Regions from separate parts of the Variovorax boronicumulans genome, predicted to be linked through region 1. Evidence: predicted binding sites of a transcription regulator. Region 1 holds the regulator's gene; the other holds the start of a gene.
What was found. Region 1 encodes HrcA, which represses chaperone genes, less so after heat shock. Its sites were predicted from a motif close to TTAGCACTCNNNNNNNNNGAGTGCTAA; they were not measured.
Positions count from the first base shown of each region.

Region 2: the regulator HrcA is predicted to act here: its motif matches at 9,775-9,801, upstream of VHAB30_RS20520 (co-chaperone GroES).

Region 1 covers NZ_BKDH01000001.1:102,848-117,839, reverse strand. Annotated here, with positions in the region: gene greB (transcription elongation factor GreB) at 1-392, opposite strand, end outside; gene VHAB30_RS00595 (thermonuclease family protein) at 490-1,050, shown strand; tRNA gene VHAB30_RS00590 (tRNA-Arg) at 1,120-1,196, opposite strand; gene VHAB30_RS00585 (HU family DNA-binding protein) at 1,413-1,838, shown strand; tRNA gene VHAB30_RS00580 (tRNA-Arg) at 2,024-2,100, opposite strand; gene VHAB30_RS00575 (efflux RND transporter permease subunit) at 2,183-5,311, opposite strand; gene VHAB30_RS00570 (efflux RND transporter periplasmic adaptor subunit) at 5,331-6,458, opposite strand; tRNA gene VHAB30_RS00565 (tRNA-Ile) at 6,719-6,795, opposite strand; gene hrcA (heat-inducible transcriptional repressor HrcA) at 6,831-7,838, opposite strand; gene VHAB30_RS00555 (NAD kinase) at 7,870-8,775, shown strand; gene recN (DNA repair protein RecN) at 8,812-10,494, shown strand; gene rapZ (RNase adapter RapZ) at 10,497-11,369, shown strand; gene mutY (A/G-specific adenine glycosylase) at 11,383-12,417, opposite strand; gene VHAB30_RS00535 (dynamin family protein) at 12,458-14,431, opposite strand; gene mutM (bifunctional DNA-formamidopyrimidine glycosylase/DNA-(apurinic or apyrimidinic site) lyase) at 14,535-14,992, opposite strand, start outside.
Region 2 covers NZ_BKDH01000002.1:127,724-142,715, reverse strand. Annotated here, with positions in the region: gene VHAB30_RS20565 (carbohydrate ABC transporter permease) at 1-46, shown strand, start outside; gene VHAB30_RS20560 (ABC transporter ATP-binding protein) at 64-1,101, shown strand; gene dalD (D-arabinitol 4-dehydrogenase) at 1,192-2,571, shown strand; gene VHAB30_RS20550 (L-iditol 2-dehydrogenase) at 2,568-3,356, shown strand; gene VHAB30_RS20545 (transaldolase family protein) at 3,383-4,054, shown strand; gene VHAB30_RS20540 (carbohydrate kinase family protein) at 4,078-5,046, shown strand; gene VHAB30_RS20535 (AraC family transcriptional regulator) at 5,062-6,003, shown strand; gene xylB (xylulokinase) at 6,056-7,522, shown strand; gene groL (chaperonin GroEL) at 7,687-9,342, opposite strand; gene VHAB30_RS20520 (co-chaperone GroES) at 9,398-9,688, opposite strand; gene VHAB30_RS20515 (cupredoxin domain-containing protein) at 10,066-10,557, shown strand; gene VHAB30_RS20510 (copper-transporting P-type ATPase) at 10,713-12,935, shown strand; gene VHAB30_RS20505 (LysR substrate-binding domain-containing protein) at 12,916-13,851, opposite strand; gene VHAB30_RS20500 (hypothetical protein) at 13,949-14,401, shown strand; gene VHAB30_RS20495 (trans-sulfuration enzyme family protein) at 14,410-14,992, shown strand, end outside.

The DNA of each region.
Region 1 (14,992 bases):
CGCTCCTCGCCGGTCTCGTCGGCATAGCGGACCGTGGCGCCGAAGAAGACCTGGTCGCGCCCGTGGTGCACCGACGGGTCGGTGATCTCCGCGATCTCGAGCCGCTTGCCGAGGAAGCGGATGCGCCGGTCGATCTCGCGCAGGCGCTTCTTGCCGTAGAGGTAGTCGCCGTTCTCGGAGCGGTCGCCGTTCTTCGCGGCCCAGTGCACGGCCTCGACGACCTTGGGGCGCTCCTCGTCCATCAGCTGCAGAAGCTCGTCGCGCAGGCGCGCGTAGCCCTCGGGCGTGATGTAGTTCTTGCTGCCCGCCGGCAGCGCGGGTGCGGCGCCGCCTGCGCCGTCATCGTCGTCGTCCGCATCGGCGTCCGACTCCTTGGTGAATGCCTTGTTCAATGCAGAGCCCTTCAAATCGGAAATACTGGGCGCCCTTGCCGCGCCCTACAAGCCGGTGAGTTTGCCGCAACCGCAATGCTAGGAGACAGGAGCCCCCGTGATCGCCACCGGACATTTCCCCTGCCGTCGCCATGCTTCGGCGGGGCTTCATTTGTACGCTCTCGCGGTCCTTGCTGCCGCACTGGGCTTTCTTCCCTTCGACACCCACGCCAGGACGCAGACCTGCTTTGTCGTGAGCATCCACAGCGGCGACACCCTCACCGCCCGCTGCGGCGACGCGGCCAGCGCCAGTGCGTGGCGCCGCGTGCGCCTGCAGGGCATCGAGGCGCCGAAGCCCGGGCAGCCCTTCGCCGAGCAGGCCCGGCAGAAGATGCACGACATGGTTCGCCTGAAGCCAGCGGACGTCGACTGCGACGCTTCCACGTCCCATGCCCGCGAGCGCATCTGCCGCGTGATGGTGACGCCGGATTCGGCACCCCATGGCCCACGAACGCTCGACCCAGGCCTGGCACTGCTGACCGTCGGATTGGCACGCTGGCAGCCCGTACAGGCACAACGCCTGTCACCCCAGGAACGCGGGCAGTACGAATTCGCGGAGGAAGAAGCGAAGGCCAAGCGGGCAGGCCTCTGGAAAGACGCGCGACCGACGCGACCTTGATGCGAGCGCGGCGCAATGACCGGCCAAAGAAAAAGGGTTAGCTCGAAAAACGAGCTAACCCTTGAAGAGTGGTGCGGCTGGCAGGAATTGAACCCACGACCCCTTGGTTCGTAGCCAAGTACTCTATCCAACTGAGCTACAGCCGCACAGCTTTCGATTATAGCGTGTTTTTTCGCCCTCCCCAACCTTTGTGATCGAAAGCTGAAAATACGGACGACGGCAGCCTGCAATGGGGCTTGTTGCAACGCATCCGGCCCATGCCGTTTCAAAGAGGCCCTTCCGACCCGGTACACTCCGCCCCGCCCGGAATAAGCCTGGGCCGCCGTAGGCAACACGGCGCCATACCATCCAAGGAATACTGAATGAACCGCATCGAACTGGTCGAGAAGATCGCCACCACCCACAACCTGAGCAAGGCCGAGGCCGCACGCGTCCTCGAAACGATCACCAGCAGCGTCGTCGCTGCCGTGAAGAAGGGCGATTCGGTCCAGCTGGTCGGCTTCGGTACTTTCAAGCAAGTCGCACGCGCTGCACGCTCGGGCTTTAACCCCCAGGCCGGCACCAAGATCAAGATCGCCGCCACCAAGGTGCCGAAGTTCGTCGCCGGCGCTGCCTTCAAGGCCGCCATCGACCCGAAGGCCGCCAAGCGCAAGGCTGAAAAGGCCGCTGCTGCACCCGCTGCCAAGAAGGCCGCCGCTCCCAAGAAAGCTGCTGTCACCAAGGCTGCTGTCTCGAAGGCAGTCGTCGCCAAGGCTCCCGCCAAGAAGGCCGTCGCCAAGAAGAAGTAAGACGCTTGATGCGACGCTGCGCAGGTCTGGCCTGGCAGCTGTCCGTATCGACGTCAAAAAGCCGCCCTCGGGCGGCTTTTTTGTGGGCGCTTGCCGCGCAGCGAATGCGGGCAGCAAAACCCTCTGTGCGAGGGCCCCAAACGAAAATAGCCTGGAAGAGAAACTCTTCCAGGCTATTCGAGAGATGGTGCGGCTGGCAGGAATTGAACCCACGACCCCTTGGTTCGTAGCCAAGTACTCTATCCAACTGAGCTACAGCCGCGCAGCCTTGAATTCTACCCCGCCGAAAGCGCTGTTCCGGCGAGGCCTTCAAAAAAGCTTCACGGCCTTGCGATGCGATGGCCTCAAGCCACCTGTTCGCCGCCCGCCTTGTGCCCCATCAGCCGTGCGGCCACGCGCTTCACCAGCAGATAGAACAGCGGCACGAAGAAGATGCCCAGTGCTGTCGCCGCGAGCACGCCGCCGAACACGCCGGTGCCGATCGCGACCTGGCTGCCCGAGCCCGCGCCGGTGGCCACCGCCAGCGGGATCACGCCCGCCAAGAAGGCCAGCGAGGTCATCAGGATCGGCCGCAGCCGCAGGCGCGCGCCTTCGGCCACCGCTTCGAGCAGCGGCACGCCACGGCGCAGCGCGGCCTCCGCGAACTCGATGATCAGGATCGCGTTCTTGGCCGACAGCCCGATGGTCGCGAGCAGGCCGACCTGGAAGTAGATGTCGTTCGACAGCCCGCGCAGCGCTGCCGCGATCACCGCGCCGAGCACGCCCAGCGGAATCACCAGCATCACCGACACCGGCACCGACCAGCTCTCGTACAGCGCCGCCAGGCACAGGAAGACCACGAGGATCGACAGCGCGAACAGCAGCGGCGCCTGCCCGCCCGACAGCCGCTCCTGGTACGACAGGCCGCTCCAGGCCTGGCCCGTGCCGCTCTGCTTCTTCGCGAGGGTCTCGATGGCCGCCATGGCCGTGCCCGAGCTGGTGCCCTGCGCGGCCGCGCCCTGGATCTGCACCGCGGACAGGCCGTTGTAGCGCTCCAGCTGCGAGGCGCCCTGCGACCAGCGCGTGGTGGCGAAGGCCGAGAACGGCGTCATCGCGCCCGTGCTGCCGCGCACGAACCACTGGCCGATGTCGTCCGGCGCCGAGCGGTACGGCGCATCAGCCTGCACGTACACGCGCTTCACGCGGCCGCGGTCGATGAAGTCGTTGACGTAGCTACCGCCCCAGGCAATGCCCAGCGTGGTGTTCACGTCGTCCAGCGACAGCCGCAGCGCCGAGGCCTTCAGCTGGTCGATGTCGACCTGCAGCTGCGGCGTGCCGGCCACGCTGTTGGCGCGCACCGACTGCAGGCGCGGGTCCTTGTTGGCCTCGCGCACCAGCTTTTCGCGCGCCTGCAACAGCCGCTCGGCGCCCATGCCCGAGGTGTCCTGCAGCCAGAACTCGAAGCCGTTGGACTCGCCCAGCCCTTCGATGGGCGGCGGCACCATGCCGAAGACCTCGGCGTCGCGCTGCTGCTTGGCCAGCGCCTTGCCGGCACGCTCGACGATGGCGTGCGCACGCTTGTCCGCACTGGCGCGCTCGGACCAGTCCTTCAGCGAGACAAACGCCATGCCCATGTTCTGCCCCGAGCCGCTGTAGCTCCAGCCGGTAAGCGTGAAGATGGTGTCGGTCGTGTCCTTCTCGGTCTCGAGAAAGTGCTTTTCGATGGCGCGGTTCACTTCGTCGGTGCGGCCCGAAGTGGCGCCGGCCGGCAGCGTCGCGATCACCATCACGCTGCCCTGGTCCTCTTCCGGCAGGAAACCGCCGGGCAGGCTCAGGTACAGCAGGCCCATGCCGGCCACGATGGCGACGTACACCGCCGTGAAGCGCAGCGGCTTGCGCAGGATGCGGCCCAGCACGCCCACGTAGCGGCCCTGCGCGGCGTCGAAGCGGCGGTTGAACGCGCCCAGGAAGCCGCGCGTGCGCGGCGGCACGCCGGCCTTCAGGAAGCGCGCGCACAGCGCCGGGATGAGCACGATGGCCACCACCACCGACAGCACCATCGACGCGATGATGGTCACCGAGAACTGCCGGTAGATCACCCCCACCGAGCCGCCGAAGAAGGCCATGGGCAGGAACACCGCCGACACCACCACCGCGATGCCGACCAGCGCGCCGGTGATTTCCTTCATCGATTTGATCGTGGCGGCCTTCGCATCGAGCCCCTCTTCGTGCATCACGCGCTCGACGTTCTCCACCACCACGATGGCGTCGTCCACCAGCAGGCCGATGGCCAGCACCATGCCGAACAGCGTGAGCACGTTGATCGAGTAGCCGAAGGCCGCCAGCACGCCGAAGGTGCCCAGCAGCACCACCGGCACGGTGATGGCCGGGATGACCGTGGCGCGCCAGTTCTGCAGGAAGAGGAACATCACGACCACCACCAGCGCGATGGCCTCCAGCAGCGTCCGGATGACCGACTGGATCGAGATCTTGACGAAGCGCGTCGTGTCTTCCGCGTAGGCCACGCGCAAGCCGGCGGGCAGCGAGCGTTCGAGCTCGGCGATGCGCGCCTTCACCGCGCGGGCGGTGGTCAGCGCGTTGGCGCCGGGCGCCAGCATCACGGCCGAGCCCGCGGCCGGGTGCCCGTTCAGGCGTGTGGTCTCGGCATACGATTCGCTGCCGATCTCCACGCGTGCCACGTCGCCCAGCCGTACCACGGCGCCGTCGGCCTGCGTCTTGAGCACGATGGCCTTGAACTGGTCGGGCGTCTGCAGCCGCGACATCGCGGTGACGGTGGCGTTCAGGTGCTGCGTCGGCGCCGACGGCCGCGCGCCGATCTCGCCCACCGACACCTGCGTGTTCTGCGCGGTGATGGCAGCCGTGACGTCGGACGGCATCAGCTGGTAGCTGGCCAGCCGGTGCGGGTCGAGCCAGATGCGCATGGCGTACGCCGCGCCGAAGGCCTGCACCGAGCCCACGCCGTCGACGCGGCTGATCGGGTCGCGCAGGTTGCTGGCCATCCAGTCGGCGATGTCGGTGTCGGTGCGCTGGCCGGTCTCGTCGTAGAGCGCCACGATCAGCAGGAAGTTGTTCTGCGACTTGGCGACCGTCACGCCCTGCTGCTGCACCGCCTGCGGCAGGCGGCTGGTGGCCTGGCTGACCTTGTTCTGCACCTGCACCTGTGCGGTGTCGGGGTCGATGCCCTGGCGGAAGGTGACGTTGATCTCGGCCCAGCCGGCTGCGCTGCTGGTCGACTTGAAGTACATCAGGCCGTCGATGCCCTTGAGTTGCTGCTCGAGCACCTGCGTCACGCTGTTTTCCACCGCCTGCGCCGAGGCGCCGGGGTAGTTGGCCGACACGACCACGGTCGGCGGCGCGATGTCCGGGTACTGCGACACCGGCAGCGTGCGAATGGCCACGCCGCCGGCCAGCATGATGAGGATGGCAATGACCCATGCGAAGACGGGCCGCTGGATGAAGAAATGAGCGATCACGGGAGCTTGCGGTTTCTCGTCAATCGGCCGGAGAAGGCGCAGCAGCGGACGATGCGCCCGCCGTGGACACCGGCACCGGCTTCACTTTTTCGCCCGGGCGCGCGCGCTGCAGGCCGTCGACCACCAGGCGGTCGCCCTCGCGCAGGCCCCGGGTCACGACCCAGTGCTCGCCCTCGGTGCTGCGCACTTCGAGCGCGCGCAGCTCGACCTTGTTGTCGGCCGCCACCACCAGCGCGGTCGGCTCGCCCTTCTCGTTGCGGGCCACGCCGCGCTGCGGCGCCAGGATGGCCTGGCGCTCCACGCCGGACTCGACCTGCGCGCGCACGTACATGCCCGGCAGCAGCAGCCCTTGCGGGTTCGGGAATTCCGCGCGCAGCGTGACCGAGCCGGTGGCCTCGTCGACGGCCACTTCGGAGAACTTCAGCGTGCCGGCATGCGGGTAAGGCAGGCCGTCTTCCATGCGCAGGCGGACCTGGGTGCTGGCCGGCGCCATGTCGCCCGAAATGAAGCGGCGCTTGAGCTTCGTCAACGCCAGGCTCGACTGCACGACGTCGACGTAGATCGGGTCGAGCCGCTGGATCGTGGCCAGCGCCATCGTCTGGCCCGGCGCCACGAGCGCGCCTTCGGTCACGGCGGAGCGGCCGATGCGTCCCGCGATGGGCGCGGTGATGCGCGTGAAGTCGAGGTTGATGCGCGCCGCCTTCACGGCCGCCTGCGCGGCCTTCACGCCGGCTTGCGCCTGCACCAGCGCCGCCTGCGCCTCTTCGTGCTCCTGCCTGCTCACGGCATTGGCTTTGACCAGTTCACCGAAGCGATCGGCCTTGCCGCGCAGGCTGGCGATGGTGGCCTGCGAGGTGGCCAACGCGGCCTGCGCCTGCTCGTGCGCGGCCTCGAACGGGCCGGGCTCGATCTCGTACAGCACCTGGCCCGCGCGGACCATGCCGCCCTCTTCGAACAGCCGCTTGCGCACGATGCCGTTGACCTGCGGCCGCACCTCGGAGACGCGGTAGGCGGCCGTGCGGCCCGCGAGCTCGGTGTGCACGGCCACGTCGCTGGCGTGCAGCGCCACCACGCCGACTTCGGGCGGCGCGTCATCGGTGGTGGAGGCCTGCTTGGCGCCGCATGCAGCGAGCGCGAGCAGGGACATCGGAAGCAGGAGCTTGAAAAGCGGGGTCATGGCCATCGGGAATCGCAGTGCGGCGCGCGCAGGGATCACCCGGCTCGTTACATTTGCACTCAAATGGTGCATTCTGCCTTCGATGTTGCATTGCAACCTGAAGGAATCCTGTGTTTGCCGTAGGTGAAATCGGCGGCGGCCGCAGGCCTCGCTCGCGCCCTCACAGCTGCAAGGAAAAAGGCCGCGCAATGCGGCCTTCGTCGGAGTGTCTACAGAGGGGGAATGTGTGGTGGTAGGCCGTGAGTGGCTTGAACACTCGACCAACGGATTATGAGTCCGCTGCTCTAACCAACTGAGCTAACGGCCCACGCGGGCCCGATTCTATGCGCCGCGCGCGGCCGCTTACTTGCGGTGGCTCAGCGCGTTGCTCACCAGCCGCGACGTGATGTCGACGATCTGGATCATGCGGTCGTACGGCATGCGGGTCGGGCCGATCACGCCTAGCGTACCGACCACCTGGCCGTCGACCTCGTAGTTGGCGCTGACGATGGACAGCTCCTCGAAGGGCACGACCTGGCTTTCGCCGCCGATGAAGATGCGCACGCCCTCGGCCTTGCTCGACACGTCGAGCAGCCGCATCAGCTGCGCCTTCTCTTCAAACAGATCGAAGGCGCGCCGCAGCTGCCCCATGTCACTGGAAAAATCGGTCACCGACAGCAGGTTGCGCTCGCCCGAAATCACGACGTCGTCGGCCTGCGCATCGGTGAGCACTTCGGAGCTGACCTGCACCGCCGCCTGCATCAGCGCGGCGATTTCGCCCCGCAGCTTTTCGACCTCGGACTGCAGGCGATCACGCACCTGCTCGATCGTCAGGCCCGCGAAGTGCGCGTTGATGTAGTTCGAGGCCTCGACCAGCTGCGACTGCGAGTAGTCGGATTCCGGGAAGATCACGCGGTTCTGCACGTCGCCGTCGGGCGAGACGATGATCACCAGCAGCCGCCGCTCCGACAGACGCAAGAATTCGATCTGCTTGAACACCGAGACGCGCCGCGGCGCCATCACGACGCCCACGAACTGCGACAGGTTCGACAACAGGTGCGCGGCATTGGCGATCACCTTCTGCGGCTGGTCGGCCGCCAGGCTTGGCGTGCTCATCTGCTCGCGCTGCGCGGTCAGCATGGTGTCGACGAAGAGCCGGTAGCCGCGCGTGGTCGGCACGCGTCCGGCCGAGGTGTGAGGGCTGGCGATGAGCCCCAGCGCCTCGAGGTCGGACATGACGTTGCGGATGGTCGCGGGCGAGAGATCCAGCCCCGCCGAACGCGAGAGCGTGCGCGATCCGACGGGTTGCCCATCGGCGATGTAACGCTCGACCAGCGTCTTCAACAGCAACTTGGCACGGTCGTCCAGCATTGCAAGATTTTAGTGTTGTAATTTGTGAGCTATGACCTCACGCTTTCGTCACGTCGCCCTGATCGGCAAATACCAGGCTTCCGGCGCCCGGGCGCAAGCCGATGCGCGCGACGGCGTGATGGAGGGCATCGGCGCCTTCCTCGAATCGCAGGGTTGCACGGTGTTCGTGGAGCGTTCGTCCTGCGAGGACACCGACGCCCCGCCCCACCCGCGCTACCAGGCGCTGTCGGTCGAAGAAATCGGCCAGCGCTGCGACCTCGGCCTCGTGGTCGGCGGTGACGGCACCATGCTCGGCATCGGCCGGCAGCTCGCGTGCTACGGCATCCCGCTGATCGGCATCAACCGCGGGCGGCTGGGCTTCATCACCGACATTCCGCTGGACAACTACCAGGCCACGCTGATCCCGATGCTGGCCGGCGAATACGAAGAAGACCACCGCAGCCTGATGCACGCGCAGGTGCTTCGCGACGAGGCCGTGGTGTTCGACGCGCTCGCGATGAACGACGTGGTGGTCAACCGCGGCGCCACCTCGGGCATGGTCGAGATGCGCGTGTCGGTGGGCCGCCATTTCGTGGCCAACCAGCGCGCCGACGGGCTGATCATCGCGTCGCCCACGGGCTCGACGGCCTACGCGCTGTCGGCCGGCGGGCCGCTGCTGCATCCGGCGGTGCCGGGCTGGGTGATGGTGCCGATCGCGCCGCACACGCTGTCCAACCGCCCCGTGCTGCTGCCCGACGCCGACGAGATCGTGATCGAGCTGGTGAGCGGGCGCGACGCCAGCGCCAATTTCGACATGCAGTCGCTCGCCTCGCTCGCCATCGGCGACCGCGTGGTGGTGCGCCGCTCCGACTTCCGGGTGCGCTTCCTGCACCCGCGCGGCTGGAGCTACTTCGACACGCTGCGGAAAAAACTCCATTGGAACGAAGGGGGCTCCTGATGAAGGACCACGCCCCCAGCTTGAGGACGAACTGAGATGGCTTTGCGACGCATCGCACTGCGCGACTTCGTGATCGTGCGGTCCCTTGAACTCGACCTGTCTGCCGGCTTCACGGTGCTGACCGGGGAAACCGGCGCCGGCAAGTCCATCCTGATCGACGCGCTGCAGCTGGCGCTGGGCAACCGCGCCGACGCCGGCGCCGTGCGCGAAGGCGCCGAGCGGCTCGACGTGAGCGCCGAGTTCGACGCCGACCCGGCGCTGGCCGGCTGGCTCGACGAAGGCGGCTTCGAGGCGGGCGACGGCCTGCTGCTGCGCCGCACGGTCGACCTGCAGGGACGCAGCCGCGGCTGGATCAACGGCAGCCCCGCCACCGCCACGCAGCTGCGCGAACTCGGCGACCGCCTGCTCGACATCCACGGCCAGCACGCCTGGCAGAGCCTGACCCGCCCCGAGGCCGTGCGCGGCCTGCTCGACGCCTACGCCGGCGCGCGCACCGACGCGCTCGACGCCGCCTGGCAGAGTTGGCGCCAGGCGCTCTCGGCACTCGAGCACGCACGCTCGGCGCAAGACTCGCTGCAGCGCGAGCGCGAACGGCTGCAATGGCAGATCTCCGAAGTCGCCAAGCTCGCGCCGGGCGCCGACGAGTGGGACGAACTCTCGGCCCATCACTCGCGCATCTCGAACGCGCAGGCGCTCATCGACGCCGCCCAGGGCGCGAGCCAGGCACTCGAAGACGACGACAACGGCGCCCTCGCCGCCCTCACGCGCGCCGCGACGCTGCTGCAGAACTGCGAGCACATCGAGCCCGAATTCCGTACGCTGGGCGAGGTGCTGGCCTCCTGCGTGGCGCAGGCCTCGGACGCGGCCCACTCGCTGCACGGCTACCTGCGCGACACCGACACCGATCCCAAGACCCTCGCCGAACTCGACGAGCGCATGGGCCTGTGGATGTCGCTCGCGCGCCGCTACAAGCGCACGCCGGCCGAGCTACCCGCGCTGCTGGCCGGCTGGCAGGCCGAGCTGCAGGCGCTCGACGCGCAAAGCGACCTCGAAGGTCTGGAGCGCGCCGAGCAGAACACCCAGCAGGCCTACATGAAGGAAGCCAAGGCCCTCGGCAAGATCCGCAAGCAGGCCGCGCCGCGCCTGGCCCAGGCCGTCACGCATGCGATGCAGGGCCTGGGCATGCAGGGCGGGCGTTTCGACGTCGAACTGCAGCCGCTGGCACAGCCCGGCCGCGCCGGCCTCGAAGAAATTTCGTTCCTGGTGGCCGGCCACGCCGGCAGCACGCCGCGCGCCATCGGCAAGGTGGCCTCGGGCGGCGAGCTCTCGCGCATCGCGCTGGCCATCGCCGTGACGACCAGCGAACTGGGCGCCGCGCAGACGCTGATCTTCGACGAGGTCGATGCAGGCGTGGGCGGAGCGGTGGCCGAAACCGTGGGCCGCCTCATGAAGCAGCTCGGCCGCGACCGCCAGGTGCTCGCCGTGACCCACCTGCCCCAGGTGGCGGCCTGCGCCGACCACCACCTCGTGGTCGCCAAGCGCCAGACCACGGCGGCCGGCACGGACGGCCCGCGCACCGAAAGCGGCGTGTCGCGCCTCGCGGCCGACGATCGCGCCCGCGAAATCGCCCGCATGCTGGGCGGCGAAAAAGTGTCGGCCACCTCGCTGGCCCATGCGCGCGAAATGCTGGGCCACAAGACGCCGGCGACCGCCCCATGAACATGAATCTCGACCTCGTCCTCATCACCGGCATGTCGGGTTCCGGCAAGTCGGTGGCGCTGCACGCGCTGGAAGACGCCGGCTACTACTGCGTCGACAACCTGCCGCCCGAACTGCTCACCGCTTTCATCGCGCTGCAGCACGAACAGCAAGCCACGCGCGTGGCGATCGCGATGGACGTGCGCAGCGGCGTGTCGCTGCCGATCGTTCCGCAGCAGCTCGAAGCGCTGCGCGCCGACGGCGTCTCGCTGCGCTCGCTGTTCCTCGACGCGACCACCGACGCGCTGCTGCGCCGCTATTCGGAAACGCGCCGGCGCCACCCGCTCTCGCGCCAGGAAAGCCGCACCGACGTGCCCGAACAGCATCGCGTGCTGGTGCAGGCCATCGAACTCGAACGCGAGCTGCTGGCCGACCTGCGCGATGGCGCCGACGTGATCGACACCAGCCTCATCCGCCCCGCGCAGCTGCAGAGCTACATCAAGGGGCTGATCTCGGCGCCGCAGAACGCGCTGACGCTGGTGTTCGAGTCGTTCGCCTTCAAGCGCGGCGTGCCGCTCGATGCCGACTACGTGTTCGACGTGCGCATGCTGCCCAACCCGCACTACGTGCCGGCGCTGCGCGCGCTGACGGGCCGCGACGAGCCGGTGATCGAATGGCTGCGCGAGCACGACGATGTGGCGCGCATGTTCGACGACATCGAGCAGTTCCTGACGCACTGGCTCGACGCACTGGCGCGCGACCACCGCAGCTACGTGACGGTGGCCATCGGCTGCACGGGCGGGCAGCACCGGTCGGTGTTCCTGGTCGAGCAACTGGCACGCGCCTTCGGTGCGCGCTGGGGCGCGCTCAAGCGCCACCGCGAACTCGACGCCTAACGGCGGAGGCCGCTCAGGCCTCGGCGGTTTCCAGCAGCTTGCGCATCGGGGCGGGCAGCCCCAGCCGGCTCCACTCCTGCGCCTCGACCCAGCGCGCGCCCTCGCCTTGCGGCTGGACGCCCTGCAGCAGCACGGGGTGCAGGTGCAGGTCCTTGTGGGTGAGCACGTGCACGAAGGGTGGCAGTTCCTGCGTGTCGTGCGCCGCGCCCGACGGCAGGGCCGCGAGCAGGTCGTCGTGGCTGTCGAACACCGGCAGGCAATGCAGCCCCGCCCAGATGCCCTTGGCGGGCCGCTTCTCCAGCCACACGCGCCCTTGGGCATCGCGCGCCAGCAGCACCCACAGCGACTGGGCGCTGCGCTTGAGCTTGCGCGTCTTCACCGGGTAGCGCTCGGGCGCGCCCTGGCGCAGGCCCACGCAGCTCGCGTTCACCGGGCAGATCATGCAACTGGGCTTGCGCGGCAGGCAGACCGTGGCGCCCAGGTCCATCAGGCCCTGCGTGTAGCTCGCCACCGCCTCGCGCTGGCCGTCCGGCGGCAGCAGCTGCGTGGCGAGGTCCCACAGCGCGCGCTCCTGCGCCGCCGACGACATGTCGCCGTCGAAGCCGAGCACGCGCGTCAGCACGCGCTTCACGTTGCCGTCGAGGATGGCCACGCGCTCGCCGAAACAGAAGGCCGCGATGGCGGCCGCCGTCGAACGACCGATGCCGGGCAGGGTCACGAGTTCGGCGGCGGTGTGCGGAAAGGCGCCGCCGAAGCGCGCGACCACCTCCTGCGCGCAACGATGCATGTTGCGCGCGCGGCTGTAGTAGCCCAGCCCGCTCCACAGGCCGAACACCTCGTCCTCGGTGCCGGCGGCCAGCGCCGCCACGTCGGGAAAACGTTCGAGAAAGCGTGCGAAGTAGCCCAACACGGTCGTGACCTGGGTCTGCTGGAGCATCACTTCCGAGAGCCAGACGCGGTACGGATCGCGCGTGTTCTGCCACGGAAGCTCACTGCGCCCGTGGCTGCGCTGCCAGCGCACGATCTGTGCGGCGAATTCGGGAGGCAGCGGCGGAGGTGGGGAGACGGCCGCCCGCGCGGCGGTGCGCTCAGGCCGCACGCAGTTGCTCGCCCGCGATGGCGGCGGCCGCGACAGGCGGCTGGCTGCCGTGCTGCGCGATCAGCGAGGTGAACTCGTGCAGCCGCTCCTGCAGCGCGGCCAGGTGGCTTTCTTGCGCGGCGATCTCGGCCAGCCGGTCGTCGAGGCTGCCCGCGGCGTTCTGGATGCGCTCGATCGCCTCGATGCGCTTGCTGAAGTTGCGGCGGCGCTCCTTGAGCTGCGCATCGATCTGCGCGCTCGCGCCCTTGCTCCAGCGCTCGACCTCGGTCATGGCGGCTTCGTTGACCAGCCGCAGCCGGCTGGCCAGCGCACGCACCAGCTTGTCGCAGAAGTCGGCCTGCGCGAGCTTGATCAGGTTGCCCACACCCAGGTAGTGGATGTGGCTGCGCTCGATCTGGCCCAGCTCCTGCTCGAAGCCGCTCAGGTCGGGCTCGGCCGGCGCCTGCAGCGTGAAGCCCTGCTCGGCGTTGAGCTGGCGGAAGGTGGCGTGCAGCATCGACTGGATCTCGGCCGTGGTCGCCTGCACTTCGCGCAGGTTGTTGCGCAGCGCATCGAAGGTTTCGCCGTACACCTTGCGCACGTTGAACTTGACGCCGGGACGCTTGAGCGCCGCGGCCAGCTTGACCATGTCGGCCTTGAGCGCCGTGCGCCCGAGCACCGCGTACACCTCGCGCAGCAGCTTGCCCTGTACCGAGCGCAGCGCCAGGATGCGGGTGTTGCTGCCCTCGAATTCAGCGTGTTCCTGGTCGATGCGCGCACGCATGTGGCGGATCACCGACACGTTCTTGCCGCGCAGGCCCTGCAGTTCGAGCGCCTGCTCCGACAGGTCGCGCTGGCGCACCTTCAACAGGCGCTCGGCCTCGGTGCGCAGCGCGGTCATGCCGGCATCGACCGCGAGCCGCAGCATGGTTTCGCGCTTGCCGAGCACGCCTTCACCGAGCAGCGCCTCGAGCGCCGGCAGCCGGCTGGCGTCGAGCAGGGCCGCGTCATGACCGATCTTGGCCTGCAGGCCCTTCTGCGCCGACACCGGCAGCACCTGCGCCAGCGGCACTTCGAGCAGCCGGGCCGCGCCTTCACGCTGGCGCTCGATCTGCTGCGCGATCTGCGCCGGGGTGCTCAGCGTGTCCCACAGCGTGTCGATCTTGTTGAGCACCACGAAGCGCGTGTCGTGGCTGTCGTCGCCGGTGATCAGGTGCTCGCGCCAGATCGACAGGTCGGAGCGGGTCACGCCGGTTTCGGCGCCCAGGATGAAGACGACGGCATGCGCCTGCGGGATCAGGCTCACGGTGAGTTCGGGCTCGGCACCGATCGCGTTCAGGCCGGGCGTGTCGAGGATCACGAGGCCCTGCTCGAGCAGCGGATGCGGCATGTTGAGCACCGCATGGCGCCAGCGCGGAATCTCGACGCGGCCTTCGGCGTCCTGCACCGGGTTGTCGTCGGGCGTCTCGGGGTTCCAGAAGCCGAGCGCGCGGGCTTCGTCCTTGCTCACCCATCGGACTTCGGCCACCTTGCCCATGGCGCGGGCCAGTTGCTCGGCGTCGCCCACCTCGATGGGCAGCTCGGTCCAACGCGTGGGCCGCTCGCGCCAGTGGGCGAGCGAATGCGGTTCCAGGCGGGTTTCGATGGGCAGCAGGCGCAGCTTGGGCGCCAGTGCGGCGTCGTAGCCCAGCTCGGTCGGGCACATCGTGGTGCGCCCGGCGCTGGCCGGCATGATCCGCCGGCCGTAGCCGGCAAAGAAGATCGCGTTGATCAGTTCCGACTTGCCGCGCGAGAACTCGGCCACGAAGGCCACCATGACCTTGCTGGTGCGGATCTGGTCTTCGAGGGCGCGCAGCCGTTCGGCCACGGCCTGGTCGAGCAGCTCGTTGTCGGTCAGCCAACGGGACAGCCACTGAAGGCGGCGGGCGAAGTTGCTCCGCCAGGCGCCGTGCTGATCGAGCTGTTGGTTGAAAGAGCGGCTCAAGGGGAAGATGTAAGTAAGAATTTACAAATATAACATCGCCACATGGCGAACGGGGTACCGGCAGGAGTTTGCCCCGAAGCAGCCGCCACGGGGCCCGCCTTCCCTAGGATTTCTGGCAATGGGGGCAGTAATAAGTAGAGCGCTGCCCCTGTTTCAACTGCCGGATCGGCGTGCCGCACACCCGGCACGGCTCGCCCGCACGGCCGTAGACGGTCGCTTCGAGCTGGAAGTAGCCGCTTTGCCCGTCCACGTTGGAGAAGTCGCGCAGGGTGCTGCCGCCCTTCTCCACCGCCCGCGCCAGGATGTCGCGCACCGCCGCATGCAGCTTCGCCGCGCGCGGCCGGCTGATGCGCGCCGCCGACAGGGTCGGCCGGATGCCGGCCATGAACAGCGCCTCCGACGCGTAGATGTTGCCCACCCCCACCACCACGTCGCCCGCGAGCAGCACCTGCTTGATGGCCGTGCGGCGTTTCTTCAGCCCGGCATGGAAGGCGTCGAGGTCGAAGGCATCGCCCAGCGGCTCCATGCCCAGTCCGCCGAGCAGCTTGAGGGCCCAGGGCG
Region 2 (14,992 bases), on a different contig from region 1:
CCAGAAGCAACTGGTGCAAGGCCTGACCTTCGGCGCCGTCAAGTAAAGAAAGGGAGACATCTCATGGCCTACCTCGAACTCAAGAACATCAAGAAGAGCTTTGGCGACGTCCACATCATCAAGGGCGTCGACCTGCAGATCCAGAAGGGCGAGTTCATCGTCTTCGTCGGGCCTTCGGGCTGCGGCAAGTCGACGCTGCTGCGGCTGATCGCGGGGCTCGAGCCCATCACCAGCGGCAACCTGCTGCTCGACAGCAAGGACATCACCTGGACGCCTTCGGGCAAGCGCGACCTGGCGATGGTGTTCCAGAGCTACGCGCTGTACCCGCACATGAGCGTGTACGACAACATGTCCTTCGCGCTGAAGCTCGCGGGCGTGGCCAAGGACGAGATCAGGACCAAGGTCGAGTACGCGGCCAAGACGCTGAACCTCACGCAGTACCTGGACCGCACGCCGAAAGATTTGTCGGGTGGCCAGCGCCAGCGCGTGGCCATCGGGCGCGCGATCGTGCGCGCGCCCAAGGTGTTCCTCTTCGACGAGCCGCTGTCGAACCTCGATGCAGCGCTGCGTGGCAACACGCGCGTCGAAATCCACAAGCTGCACCGCGCACTGGGGGCGACCACCATCTACGTCACGCACGACCAGGTCGAGGCCATGACGCTGGCCGACCGCGTGGTGGTGCTGAAGGACGGGCTCATCGAGCAGGTCGGCACGCCGCTGGAGCTGTACGACCGCCCCGCCAACCAGTTCGTCGCGCAGTTCATCGGCATGCCGTCGATGAACATGGTGGCGGCGAGCGCCATCCCGAGTTTTTCCGCCGCCACCGGCGGGCGCCTGCCCAGCGACGGCTTCCTGGGCGTGCGCCCCGAAGGCCTGCGCGTGCATCCGAAGCAGGGCGCGGCCGCCGGCGTGCCGGGCCGCGTCGAGCTCATCGAGGCGCTGGGCGCCGACACGCTGATCCACGTGGACGTGGGCGGCGTGCCGCTCATCGCGCGCCAGAACGAACGCACGCCGCTGCAGGCCGGCGACGACGTGGCGGTCGAACTCGACCCGTCCGTGCTGCACCTGTTCAGCCGCGAAGGCCGCGCGGTGGCCGCCTGATCCGACGCCCCTTACTTTCAACGGACCTTCCCCGTGACCCTCGCAGCAGCGGGCCTCGTGCCCACCCCACCGGCGCCTTCGGAATTCACGGTGCTTCACCTCGGCCTCGGCTCGTTCCATCGCGCCCATCAGGCCGTCTACCTGCAGCGGCTGATCGATGCGGGCGACACCCGCTGGTCGCTGTCGGGCGCCAACATCCGGCCCGACATGGCCGAGGTGGTCGCGGCGTTGCAGGCCCAGGGCGGGCGCTACACGCTCGAGACGGTGTCGCCCGCGGGCGAGTACCGCTACGAGCAGATCGAGGCGATCCGCGAGGTGCTGCCCTACGAGCCCTCGCTGGCCCCGGTGATCGCACGCGGCGCCGCGCCGTCCACGCGCATCGTCTCCTTCACCGTGACCGAGGCCGGCTACTACCTCGACACCAAGGGCAAGCTCGACCTGTCGTTCGCCGATCTCGCGGCCGACATCGAACGCGCGCGGCGCGGCGAGGCCGGCGAGACGATCTACGGCGCGGTCTGCGCGATCCTGCGAGCACGGCATGCCGCGCAGGCAGGCCCCGTGACGCTGCTGAACTGCGACAACCTGCGCCACAACGGCGACCGCTTTCGCGCGGGCCTGCTCGAATTCATCGCGCTCGTTGGCGACGTGCCGCTGCAGGCCTGGGTCGATGCGAACACCCGCTGCCCGAACGCGATGGTCGACCGCATCACGCCGCGCCCGCCGCCCGAGCTGCGCGCGCGCGTGCGCGCAGCCACGGGCCGCGACGACGGCGCGGCGGTCACGGCTGAGAGCTTCATCCAGTGGGTGATCGAAGACGACTTCATCGCCGGCCGGCCCGATTGGGGGCGCGTGGGCGTGGAGCTGGTCGAATCGGTGCAGCCCTACGAAGAGGCCAAGATCCGCATCCTCAACGCCACGCACAGCTGCATCGCCTGGGCCGGCACGCTGGCCGGGCTGGGCTTCATCCACGAAGGCACGCACGATGCGGCCATCCGCCGCATGGCCTTCGACTACGTGACCGACGACGTCATCCCGTGCCTGAGCCCGAGCCCGATCGACCTCGCGGCCTACCGCGACGTGGTGCTCGACCGCTTCGGCAACCCCGCGATCCGCGACACCAACCAGCGCGTGGCGGCCGACGGCTTCTCGAAGATCCCGGGCTTCATCGCGCCGACCGTGCGCGAGCGGCTCGCGGCCGGGCAGGGCATCGACAGCGTGGCGATGCTGCCCGCGCTGTTCCTCGCGTTCCTGCAGCGCTGGCGCCGGGGCACGCTGCCCTATGCCTACCAGGACCAGAGCATGGACGACGCCGCCGCGCACGCCATCTGCGACGCGGCCGACCCGGTGGCGGCGCTGTGCGCCGATGCCGGGCTGTGGGGCAGCCTCGCGGGCGATGCGCGCTTGGTCGATGCGGTGCGCCGTGCCGGCAAGCGCGTGGCGCGCTTCATCGAAGAGAAGGCCGCGCCATGAGCGGCCGCCTGCAGGACCGCCATGTGCTGCTGACCGGTGCCGGCGGCGGCATCGGCCTGGCGGTCGCCGAGGCCTGCATCGCCGAGGGCGCACGCTGCAGCGTGATCGACCGCGCGACCGCCGCGCCCGAGGCCGTGCGCGCACTGCAGCAAGCCCACCCCGACGCGCTCGCCTACATCGCGGCCGACGTGACCGGCACGCAGGCCATCGCGCACATGCTGGCCGAGGCGCAGGTCGCCTTCGGCCCTGTCCACACGCTGTTCAACAACGCCGCCGTGTTCGACCTCGCGCCGCTGCTCGACAGCGACGAGGCCTCGTTCGACAAGCTCTTCGCCGTCAACGTGAAGGGCATGTTCTTCGTGATGCAGGCCGTGCTGCGCCACATGGTCGAGGCCGGCACGCCGGGCGCGTCTGTCATCAACATGGCCTCGCAGGCCGGGCGCCGCGGCGAGGCGCTGGTGTCGCACTACTGCGCGACCAAGGCGGCCGTCATCAGCTACACGCAGAGCGCCGCGCTGGCCATGGCGCCGCACGGCATCCGCGTCAACGGCATCGCCCCCGGTGTGGTCGACACGCCGATGTGGGACCATGTCGACAGCCTGTTCGCCAAGGCCGAAGGGCTGGCGCCGGGCGAGAAGAAGCGGCGTGTCGGCCTCGCGGTGCCGCTCGGGCGCATGGGCGTGCCGGGCGACATCGCCGGGGCGGCGGTGTTTCTCGCCAGCGACGAGGCGCGCTACATCACGGCGCAGACCCTCAATGTCGACGGCGGCAATGTCATGAGCTGAACCCTACCTTCCTTCCGCATTTCTGCATGAACGACGACTTCCACCTGTACCTCGACAGCGCCGACCTGGCCGAGCTGCAGGCCTGCCTGCCGCACCCGGTGGTGCACGGCGTGACGACCAACCCGACGCTGCTGCAACGCGCCGGCGTCGGGCGCGCCGATGTGCCAGGCCTGCTGAAACGCTGCATCGACCTGGGCGCGCGCCAGGTGCAGGCCCAGGTGTATTCGAGCGAGGTCGACGGCATGCTGGAAGACGCCGCCGTCCTGCTGCCGCAGTTCGACCCCGGCCAGCTCGTCATCAAGATTCCCGCCACGCGCCAGGGCCTGGACGCCGGCGCACGGCTCATCGCCCAGGGCGTGCCCGTCACCTGGACCGCCGTGTACGCGCCCGAGCAGGCGCACTTCGCCGCGCAACTGGGCGCGGCCTATGCGGCGCCGTACCTCGGCCGGCTCGAAGACGCCGGCATCGACGGGCTGGCGCTCATCGCGCAGATGCAGTCGCTGGTGGCGCAGCGGCCTTCTTCGGGCACGCGGCTGCTGGTGGCGAGCATCCGCTCGCGCGCGGCCTACCTGTCGCTGCTCGGGCTGGGCGTGGGCGCCATCACCATCCCGCCGCGCCTCTTTGCCGAGCTGCTCGACCATCCCGCCACCCTGGCTGCCGAAGCGGGTTTCCTGGCCGACGCCCGCGCCTTGCCCTGACAGAAGAAGAAAATCCAAGCACCATGCGCATTGCACTCACGGGCGAGGCCCTGATCGATTTCACCGCCGGCGAAGGTGGGACCCTGGCGTTCCTGGGCCATGAGGGCGGTTCGCCGCTGAACACGGCCGTGGCCTGCGCGCGGCTCGGGCAGCCGACCGGCTTTCTCACGCAGCTGTCGACCGACCTGTTCGGCGAACGGCTGATGGCTTTTCTCGAACGCAACGGCGTCGACACCCGGCTCATCCTGCGCAGCGACGCGCCGTCGACGCTGGCCTTTGTCGAGCGCACGCCGCAGACCAACCGCTACGCCTTCTACACACGCGGCAGCGCCGACGCCACCTGGGCGCCCGAGCCGTTGCCGCAGCTGCCGGCGGAATGCCGCTTCCTGCACTTCGGCTCGATCTCGTTGCTGCAGGAGCCGGCGTCGTCGCGCATCGCCGACCTCGTGGCCGCCCACACGGGGCGCTGCGTGATCGTGTTCGACCCCAACGTGCGGCCCAGCCTGATCCCGGACATGGCCGCTTACCGCGCCCGCGTCACCGAGTGGTTCGCCATGGCCGACCTGGTCAAGCTCAGCGACGAAGACGCCGCGCTGCTCGCCCCCGGGCGGCCGGTCGATGCGCTCGCGGCCGAGTGCCTCACGGCCGGCGCGCGCGCCGTGGTCGTCACGCGCGGCGGTGCCGGCGCCACGCTGTGGCGCACCGGCAGCGCGCCGCTCACCGTGGCCGCGCCGCGCGTCGAGGTGGTCGACACCATCGGTGCGGGCGACACCTTCACCGCCGGGCTGTCGGTGGCGCTGCTGGCGCATGGCGTCGAGCATCCGGCGCAACTGGCCGAACTGGGCGACGACGCCTGGCGCGCTGTGATGCGCTTTGCCGCCACCGCCGCGGCCCTGAACTGCACCCGCGAGGGCGCCGATCCACCGACGCTGGAAGCCGTTCGCACGGCGCTTTCGCAGGAAGACAACGAGGCCGTCGCTTCCCGGCCCTGATCGATCCGTGCCGCCATGACCACGACCACCCGCAAACGCGCGATCCCTCGTCAACGCCAACCCGAACTGGAGCGCGACTTCGCGCGCTCCCCGTCGCTGGGCTACGAGGCCCCGGAAGAAACCGGCCTGGTGCGCTGCCTCGCGCACGGCTTTCCGAGCCCGCTGGTGCGATGGCACTTCCATGAAGACTACGAGCTGCACCTGATCACCGAGACCTCGGGCAAGGCCTTCATCGGCGACTGGATCGGGCCGTTCCAGCCCGGCCACCTCGTGCTGTGCGGGCCGCGCCTGCCGCACAACTGGATCTCGCTGGACGTGCCCGAAGAAGGCGCCGCCGGGCGCGACCGCGTGATCCAGTTCCGCCACGAACCCATCGAGCGCGCGGCGGCCGAAATTCCCGAGCTGCGCGACGTGATGCCGCTGCTCGACCGCGCGCGCCACGGCATCGAGTTCTTCGGCATGTCGGCGCAGGCGCTGGCGCACTGGGACGCCATCAAGGCCGCGCGCGGCGTGCGCCGCCTGGGCCTGTTCTGCGAGTTCATGGCCGACCTGGCCCAGTGCACCGACTACCGGCTGCTGTCGAGCGTGCAGATGCAGGGCGTGCAGGGCAGCGACGGCGATGCGCAGGTCGACCAGATCAACGACATCGTGAACCGCATCACCAACAACATGACCGACTCGATCTCGATGTCGGACGTGGCCGCCGAGCTGGGCATGAGCGAGAGCCGCTTCAGCCGCTTCTTCCGCCGCTCGACCGGCAACAGCTTCACCGACTTCGTGAACCGCGTGCGCATCAACAGCGCCTGCCACCTGCTGATGCAGACCGACCACTACGTGACCGACATCTGCTACCAGGTGGGCTTCAACAACGTGGCGAACTTCAACCGGCGCTTTCTCGAAATCAAGGGCATGACGCCCAGCGAGTTCAGGCGCCAGGCCGACACGCGCTTCGGCTGACTTCTTTCAAGGCGAACGCGCCCGCTCCGAAGGCGCCATCAGGGAGACCATCTTGTATCTGGGACTCGACCTCGGCACGTCCGAGCTCAAGGCATTGCTGCTCGCGGACGATCACCGCATCGTCGGCGTGGCACGCGCGCCGCTCACGGTCGACCGGCCGCAACCGCTGTGGTCCGAGCAGGCGCCTGCCCAGTGGTGGCAGGCGCTCGAGGCGGTCATGGCCGAGCTGCACACCACGCACGCCGAGGCGCTGCTGCAGGTGCGCGCCATCGGCTTGTCGGGCCAGATGCACGGCGCCACGCTGCTCGACGCGGCGGGCGAGGTGCTGCGCCCGGCCATCCTCTGGAACGACGGCCGCAGCGGTGCGCAGTGCGAGGCGCTCACGCGCGCCGTGCCGCGCCTGGGCGAGATCGCGGGCAACCTCGCGATGCCCGGCTTCACCGCGCCCAAGCTGCTGTGGGTGCGCGAGCACGAGCCTGAGGTCTTCGCCCGCGTGGCGCGCGTGCTGCTGCCCAAGGACTGGCTGCGCTTCATGCTCAGCGGCGAAGCGGTCAGCGAGATGTCCGACGCGGCCGGCACGCTGTGGCTCGACGTGGGCGCGCGCGACTGGTCCGACGAACTGCTCGCCGCCACGGGGCTCACGCGCGCTCACATGCCGCGGCTGGTCGAAGGCAGCGAAGTCTCCGCGCTGCTCAAGCCGGAACTGGCGGCGCGCTGGGGATTGCGCGAGGGCGTGAAGATCGCCGGCGGCGCGGGCGACAACGCCGCCAGCGCGGTCGGCATGGGGCTTGTGGAGCCGGGGCAGGGCTTCGTCTCGCTCGGCACCTCGGGCGTGGTGTTCGTCTCGACCGACCGCTTCCTGCCGAACCCCGCGCAGGCGATGCACGCCTTCTGCCATGCCTTGCCCAGGCGCTGGCACCAGATGTCGGTGATGCTCTCGGCCGCCAGCGCGGTGAGCTGGGCGGCGAAGACCTTCAAGTTCGCGGACGAGGCGGCGCTGCTCGAAGCCGCGGCGTCGGTCGCGCTGGCGGACCGGGCGCGCTGCCCGCTGTTCCTGCCGTACCTGTCGGGCGAGCGTTCGCCGCACAACAACCCGAATGCGCAAGGGGTGCTGTTCGGCCTCACGCATGCGCATGGCCCGGCGGAGATCGCCTATGCCGTGGTCGAGGGCGTGAGCTTCGGTTTGCGCGATGGCTTCGACACGCTGCGCCTGCCGGCCGACATGCCGCTGCGCGAAGTCGCGCTCGTGGGCGGCGGTGCGCGCAGTGTCTGGTGGGGGCAGTTGTTGGCCGACATCTTCCAGGTGCCGCTGACGCTGTATGCGGGCAGCGAAACGGGCGGGGCGCTCGGTGCGGCGCGGCTGGCGTGGCTGGCCGATGGGGGCGAGGTCGCCGAGGTGTGCACGCTGCCGCCGGTGAAGCAGACGCTGGAGCCTTCATCCGAAGGAGCCGATGGACACAAGACGCGGCATGCGCGGTTCCAGGTGCTCTACATGGCGCTGCGCGACCAGTTCCGATAGGCCCGATCTAATACCGAGCGCCCATAGAAAAAGCCCCGCCGAAGCGGGGCTTTTTCATTTCGCGAAACACCGCGGAACCGGCTTTGCCGGGCCGCAGGTGTTGCCCCCGGTAGGGGGTTGGCGTAGCGGACACGAAGTGCCGCGCAGCCTGGGGGCGAGCGAAATTACATGCCCATGCCGCCCATGCCGCCCATGCCGCCCATGTCGGGCATGCCACCGCCGCCGGCGCCGGACTCGTCCTTGGGTGCGTCAGCAACCATGGCTTCGGTCGTCAGCAGCAGCGAGGACACCGAAGCGGCGTTCTGCAGTGCGGTGCGGGTGACCTTCGTCGGGTCCAGGATGCCCAGCTCGAGCATGTCGCCGTACGTGTCGTTCGCAGCGTTGAAGCCGTAGTTGCCCTTGCCGGCCAGCACAGCGTTCACCACCACCGAGGCTTCGCCGCCGGCGTTGTTCACGATTTCGCGCAGGGGCGCTTCGATGGCCTTCAGCACCAGCTTGATGCCGGCTTCTTGATCAGCGTTGTCGCCCTTGACCGACTCGCCCACGGCTTGCTTGGCACGCAGCAGTGCCACGCCGCCGCCAGCCACAACGCCTTCTTCCACTGCAGCGCGGGTGGCGTGCAGGGCGTCTTCGACGCGAGCCTTCTTTTCCTTCATTTCGACTTCGGTGGCCGCGCCAACCTTGATCACTGCCACGCCGCCGGCCAGCTTGGCCACGCGCTCTTGCAGCTTTTCACGGTCGTAGTCGCTGGTCGCTTCTTCGATCTGAACGCGAACTTGCTTCACGCGGGCTTCGATGTCACCAGCAGCGCCAGCGCCGTCGATGATGATCGTGTTTTCCTTGCCCACTTCGATGCGCTTGGCTTGACCCAGGTCGGCCAGCGTCACCTTTTCGAGCGTCAGGCCCACTTCTTCAGCGATGACCTTGCCGCCCGTCAGGATGGCGATGTCTTCCAGCATGGCCTTGCGGCGGTCGCCGAAGCCAGGAGCCTTCACAGCCACGACCTTCAGGATGCCGCGGATCGTGTTCACGACCAAGGTAGCCAGGGCTTCGCCTTCGACTTCTTCGGCAATGATCAGCAGCGGACGGCCCGCCTTGGCGACTTGCTCCAGCACGGGCAGCAGGTCACGGATGTTGCTGATCTTCTTGTCGAACAGCAGCACGAAGGGGTTGTCCAACAGCGCCGATTGCTTCTCGGGGTTGTTGATGAAGTAGGGCGACAGGTAGCCGCGGTCGAACTGCATGCCTTCGACGACGTCGAGTTCGCTGTCCAGCGACTTGCCGTCTTCCACGGTGATCACGCCTTCCTTGCCGACCTTGTCCATCGCGTCAGCGATGAGCTTGCCGATGGTTTCGTCGCTGTTGGCCGAGATGGAGCCGACTTGCGCGATTTCCTTGGAGGTGGTGGTGGGCTTCGAAGCCTTCTTCAGCTCGGCGACCAGGGCCGTGACAGCCTTGTCGATGCCGCGCTTCAGGTCCATCGGGTTCATGCCGGCAGCCACCAGCTTGAAACCTTCGCGAACGATGGCTTGTGCCAGGACCGTGGCGGTCGTGGTGCCGTCACCAGCGTTGTCGCTGGTCTTGGAGGCCACTTCCTTCACGAGCTGGGCGCCCATGTTCTGCAGCTTGTCCTTGAGTTCGATTTCCTTGGCCACGGACACACCGTCCTTGGTCACGGTGGGGGCGCCGAACGAACGCTCGAGCACCACGTTGCGGCCCTTGGGGCCCAGGGTCACTTTGACTGCGTTGGCCAGGATGTTGACACCCTCGACCATGCGTGCGCGGGCTTCGCCGCCGAAGACTACGTCTTTTGCTGCCATGATGAATTAACTCCGAATGGATTGAATTTGGATGGGATCGAAAGGAGGAGAAGAATTACTTCTCGACGACTGCGAACAGGTCGTCTTCCTTCATCACGAGCAGTTCGTCGCCATCGACCTTGACGGTCTGGCCGCTGTACTTGCCGAACAGGACGCGGTCGCCGACCTTGACGGTCAGTGCGGCCAGTTCGCCCTTGTCGTTGCGCTTGCCCGGGCCCACGGCCAGGACTTCACCCTGATCGGGCTTTTCGGCGGCTGCGTCGGGGATGACGATGCCAGAGGCGGTCTTGGTTTCGCTGTCAACACGCTTGACGATCACGCGATCGGCCAAAGGACGAAGTTTCATTGCATCTCCTGGAAGGGTAAGAAACGGGTTTGTTTGTGGTCGGGCGCCGGAGAAACCGGCGACCTGTCGACTGGATGGGAGGGCTGTTAGCACTCGTCAGCAGCGAGTGCTAATCATAAGGGCATTCGATGACCTTTCAAGGGCGGCGCCCTTGCCGCCGTTCGGCACCGCCGTGCTTTTCCGGGGAAACACCGGGTGGCCGGGTGCCTTCGGCCGGGACGCTTTGAGATATTTTGCCCGGGCAAAATAAGGCCTTGCTCATGTCGCCGATGCGCGGAGGTCGCGCGCGCAGATTGCTTTTTTGTAATCCGGGTGATCGGTGGTGGACGGGCTTGGCTTCCTAGAGTCGCGGCATCCCGGCAACCTCCAAGGACACCATGACACACACCTTCCGCAACACCGTTTTCGCCGCAGGAGCCGCACTGGCCGCTGCCGGCGCCTTTGCTTCGGGCACCCATGCCGGTGGCCACGGCCACGATGCCGAAGCCGCCGTCGGCAAGCCTGGCGTGGCCGCCAAGGTGACGCGCACGGTCCAGGTCGACATGACGGACTCGATGCGCTTCACGCCGGCGGACATCAAGGTCAAGCAGGGGGAGACGGTGCGCTTCGTCGTCAAGAACTCCGGCGTCCTGAAGCACGAGCTCGTGCTCGGGACCGAGAAGGCGCTACTGGCGCACTACGAGGCCATGAAGAAGAACCCCGAGATGGAGCACGCCGATCCGAACATGGTCACGCTGGCCGCGGGCAAGACCGGCGAGATCGTCTGGCAGTTCACCCAGGCCGGCAAGGTCGACTTCGGCTGCCTGCAGCCGGGCCACTACGACGCTGGCATGAAGGGCGCGGTGCTGGTGGGCAAGGCCGGCAAGTGAGCGTGATGCGCACGCGTCTTTCACGCGCCGGCCGCCATGCCGGCGCTTTTTCTTCAAGGGTATCGCGCGACAGGGCTTGACCTTCACATCGTGTCAATCTGGACACTGATCGCTTCCCCCTCAAGGGCTTCCCCCTTTCCTGTCGGAGAACGCGAATGAACGACACGTCCACCAGGCACGCAGGACACCCCCACGGTCATCACGACCACCACGATCACCACGCATCGCACGGGCATGCGCCCGCGGGCCCTGCGCAGCCCGCCGCGCAAGGCACGGTCTACACCTGCCCCATGCACCCGGAGATCCGGCAGGACCACCCGGGCAACTGCCCCAAGTGCGGCATGACGCTGGAGCCCGAGATGCCGACCCTCGACGAGGGCGAAGATCCCGAGCTGAAAGACTTCAAGCGGCGCTTCTTCTGGACGCTGCCGCTGAGCGTTGTCGTCACCGTGCTCGCCATGGCCGGCCACCGCCTGCAGTGGTTCGAGATGGGCACGCAAAGCTGGATCGAGCTCGTGCTCAGCGTGCCGATCGTGCTGTGGGCCGGTTGGCCGTTCTTTGTGCGCGCGGTGCAGTCGGTGGCGAACCGCAGCCCGAACATGTGGACCCTGATCGGCCTGGGCACGGCCGCCGCCTTTGTCTACAGCGTCGTGGCCACGGTGGCGCCGGGCGTGTTCCCCGCGTCGTTCGTGTCGATGGGGCGCGTGTCGGTCTACTTCGAAGCGGCGGCGGTGATCATTTCGCTCACCTTGCTGGGCCAGATCCTTGAGCTCAAGGCGCGCTCGCAAACCTCCGCGGCCATCAAGTCGCTGCTGGGGCTCGCGCCCAAGACGGCGCGCCGGATCGGCGCCGACGGCACCGAGGAAGACGTGCCCATCGGCCACGTGCATGTCGGCGACAAGCTGCGCGTGCGCCCCGGAGAGAAGGTGCCGGTGGACGGCGTGGTGATCGAAGGCGGCAGCGCGGTCGACGAGTCGATGCTCACCGGCGAGCCGCTGCCCGTGACCAAGCGCGTGGGCGACAAGCTCATCGGCGCGACGCTCAACACCAATGGCGCGCTGGTCATGCAGTCGGAAAAGGTCGGCTCGCAGACCGTGCTCGCGAGCATCGTGCAGATGGTCGCGCAGGCCCAGCGCTCGCGCGCGCCGATGCAGCGGATGGCCGACCGGGTCGCGGGCTACTTCGTCATGACGGTGATCGCCATCGCGGTGCTGACCTTCTTCGCCTGGGGGTTCTTCGGGCCGCAGCCCAGCTGGGTCTACGGCCTCATCAACGCCGTGGCGGTGCTCATCATTGCCTGCCCCTGTGCGCTCGGCCTCGCGACGCCGATGTCGATCATGGTGGCCACCGGCAAGGCGGCCACGCAGGGCGTGCTGTTCCGCGATGCCGCGGCGATCGAGAACTTCCGCAAGGTCGATGCGCTCATCGTCGACAAGACCGGCACCCTGACGGAAGGCCGGCCGCAGTTCGAGCGCGCGGTGCCTGCGCCGGGCTTCACGGCCGACGAGGTGCTGCGCCTGGCGGCCAGCCTGGACCAGGGCAGCGAACACCCGCTGGCCGACGCCATCGTGCGGGCGGCGCGCGAGCGCCAGCTGGCGCTGGACACGCCCGAGGGGTTCGAATCCAGCAGCGGCATCGGCGTGAGCGGTGCCGTGGCCGGCCGGAAGCTGGCGCTCGGCAACACGGCGCTCATGGAACAGCTGCGCGTGCGGGTCGACGCGCTCAAGCCGCAGGCCGAGGCCCTGCGGGCCGAGGGCGCGAGCGTCATGTTCCTGGCGGTGGACGGCCAGGCGGCCGGCCTGCTCGCGGTGTCGGACCCGATCAAGCCCACCACGCTGGAGGCGCTGGCCGCGCTCAAGGCCTCGGGCCTGCGCGTCATCATGGCCACGGGCGACGGGCTGACCACGGCTCGGGCCGTCGCCGCGAAGCTGGGCATCGACGAAGTGCACGGCGAAGTGAAGCCGGCCGACAAGCTCGCGCTGGTCGACAGGCTGCAGCGCGAGGGTCGCATCGTCGCGATGGCCGGCGACGGCATCAACGACGCGCCCGCGCTCGCCAAGGCCGACGTGGGCGTGGCGATGGGCACCGGCACCGATGTCGCGATGAACAGCGCCCAGGTGACGCTGGTCAAGGGCGACCTGCGCGGCATTGCGCAGGCGCGCGTCATCTCCGAGCAGACCATCGCCAACATGAAGCAGAACCTGGGCTTCGCCTTCCTCTACAACGCCCTGGGCGTGCCGCTGGCAGCGGGCGTGCTGTTCCCGTTCACGGGCTGGCTGCTGTCGCCGATGATCGCCGCGCTGGCGATGAGCCTGAGTTCGGCGTCGGTGATCACCAACGCCTTGCGCCTGCGTGGCGCTACCTGGCGCGAGGCTTGAGAAGGCCCGCCAGGGCCTTCTGGTCTTCGGCCAGCTGGATGCGCATGAGCTGGAGCACGCGCACCGCCAGGCCGGACAGCGGCTGTCCCGGCGGCAGCACCAGCATGCCCGCGAAGGACACCTCCAGCGACAGCGGGCGCACGGCCAGGCCGCGCTGCGCGTACTCCAGCGCGGTGACCGGGTTGACGACGCCGATGCCCATGCCGCTCAGGGCCATCTCGCACACGCTGGCCGCGTAAGGGGTCTCGACCAGCACGCTCAACGCGACGTTGCAGTCCGCCAGGGCCCGCTCCAGGCGGCGCCGGGACGCATCTTCCGGGTTGAGCGCGAGGAAGGGCTCTTCGGCGAGTTGATGCGGCTGGATGGTCCTGGCGCGGGCCAGCCGGTGCTTGGCATGCATCACCACCACGCCCGGAAAGCGCGCGAATTCGGAGTGCTCCAGGCCGGTCGTCGGCATCTCGTCGGCCATCAGCCCGAAGTCGACCTGGCGCCCCAGCACGGCCTCGTGCACCTCCCGCGAACTGAGCACCTGCAGCGAAATCTGCGGGCGGGCGTCGGCATCGCCGCGCTCGGCCACCAGCCGCGACAGCACCCGCGGAACGAAGCTCAGGCCGAAGGCCGGGTACACCGCCATGCGCAGCGTGTTGACGCCGAAGCGCTTGAGGCTGCGCATGCGGTGCTCGATGCTGCTCAGGCCCACGAAGACGCGCTCGACCTCGACCAGCAAGGCCTGCGCTTCGGGCGTGGGGTGCAGGCGGCCGCGCAGCCGGCGGAACAGGGGAAAGCCCGCGGCTTCCTCCAGCCTGCGCAGCGACTGGCTGATGGCCGGCTGCGTCACGCCCAGCAGCGCGGCCGCCTTGCTCGCGGAGCCCACGGACATCACGGAACGGAACACCTCGATCTCTCGGAGCAACATATAACAACCGCTTATGGAGAAAGAATTTCGGGCGCGATCCGGATTATCTCCAGCGTCCTAGAGTCGGTGTCTTCAGCCACTTCCCGAAAGACGCGAGATGAACCTTCGAACAGCGCTTGCAGTGACGGTCCTGGCGTGTGCGGCGCCCGTGTGGGCGCACGACTTTTCCAGCGACGTCGCCAGGTTCCAGACCCTTGCGGCCACCCGCAAGCCCGACAGCCCGCAGGCGGTGGCCGCCAAGCTGGCGCTGGAGCGGGCGCAGGGCGAGATGGAGCAGTCGGACGTGAAGATGCTGCTGCGCATCCGTTCGATGACCAACGCCGGCCTGCGTGCCCTCGGCGAGCAGCCGGCCTTGCTTACCAGCGAGTACAAGCGCCTCGAGGCGGCACTGGCCAACCCCAAGACCCAGGACCCGGCCCGGATCGCCACCGCCCGCGAAACCTTCACCCGCCTGGGCGTGGAGATGAAGGTCTACACCGATCTCGAAACCATGGCCGTCGAGCAGATGAAGCATGCGCTGCAGCTCATCGAATCGGCCCCCGCGAACTGACTTCCATCGTGAACCCATCCATTTCCCATCCCGGCACGTCCTCTGCAGACGCCGCCTTCGCCAGCCTGGCGCCGCCGGTGTGGCGCGCCTCCACGGTCGTCTTCGATTCGCTCGACGATTTCGTGCATCGCCGCACCCGCCTGCCGGACGGCTTCAGCTACGGCACGACGGGCACGCCGACGCAGCGCGCCCTCGAGGCGCGCATCGCCGAGCTGGACGGCGCCGCGCACGGCATCGTCTTTCCCTCCGGACAGGCGGCCATCTGCGGCGTGCTGCTCGCACTGCTCCAGAAGGGCGACCACCTCTTGATGACCGATGCCGCCTACGGCCTGGCCAAGTCCTTTGCCGTCGAACGGCTGCAGGCACTGGGCATCGAGGTCGAGTTCTATGCGCCGCGCATCGGCGCGGGCATCGAGCGCCTCGTGCGCCCGAACACGCGGCTCATCTGGCTGGAGTCGCCCGGCACGGTGACGATGGAGGTGGAGGACGTGCCGGCGATCACCGCCGTGGCGCGCGCCCGTGGCGTGCTGACCGCCATCGACAACACCTGGGCCAGCCCGCTGGGCTTTGCCGCGCTGGCGCACGGCGTCG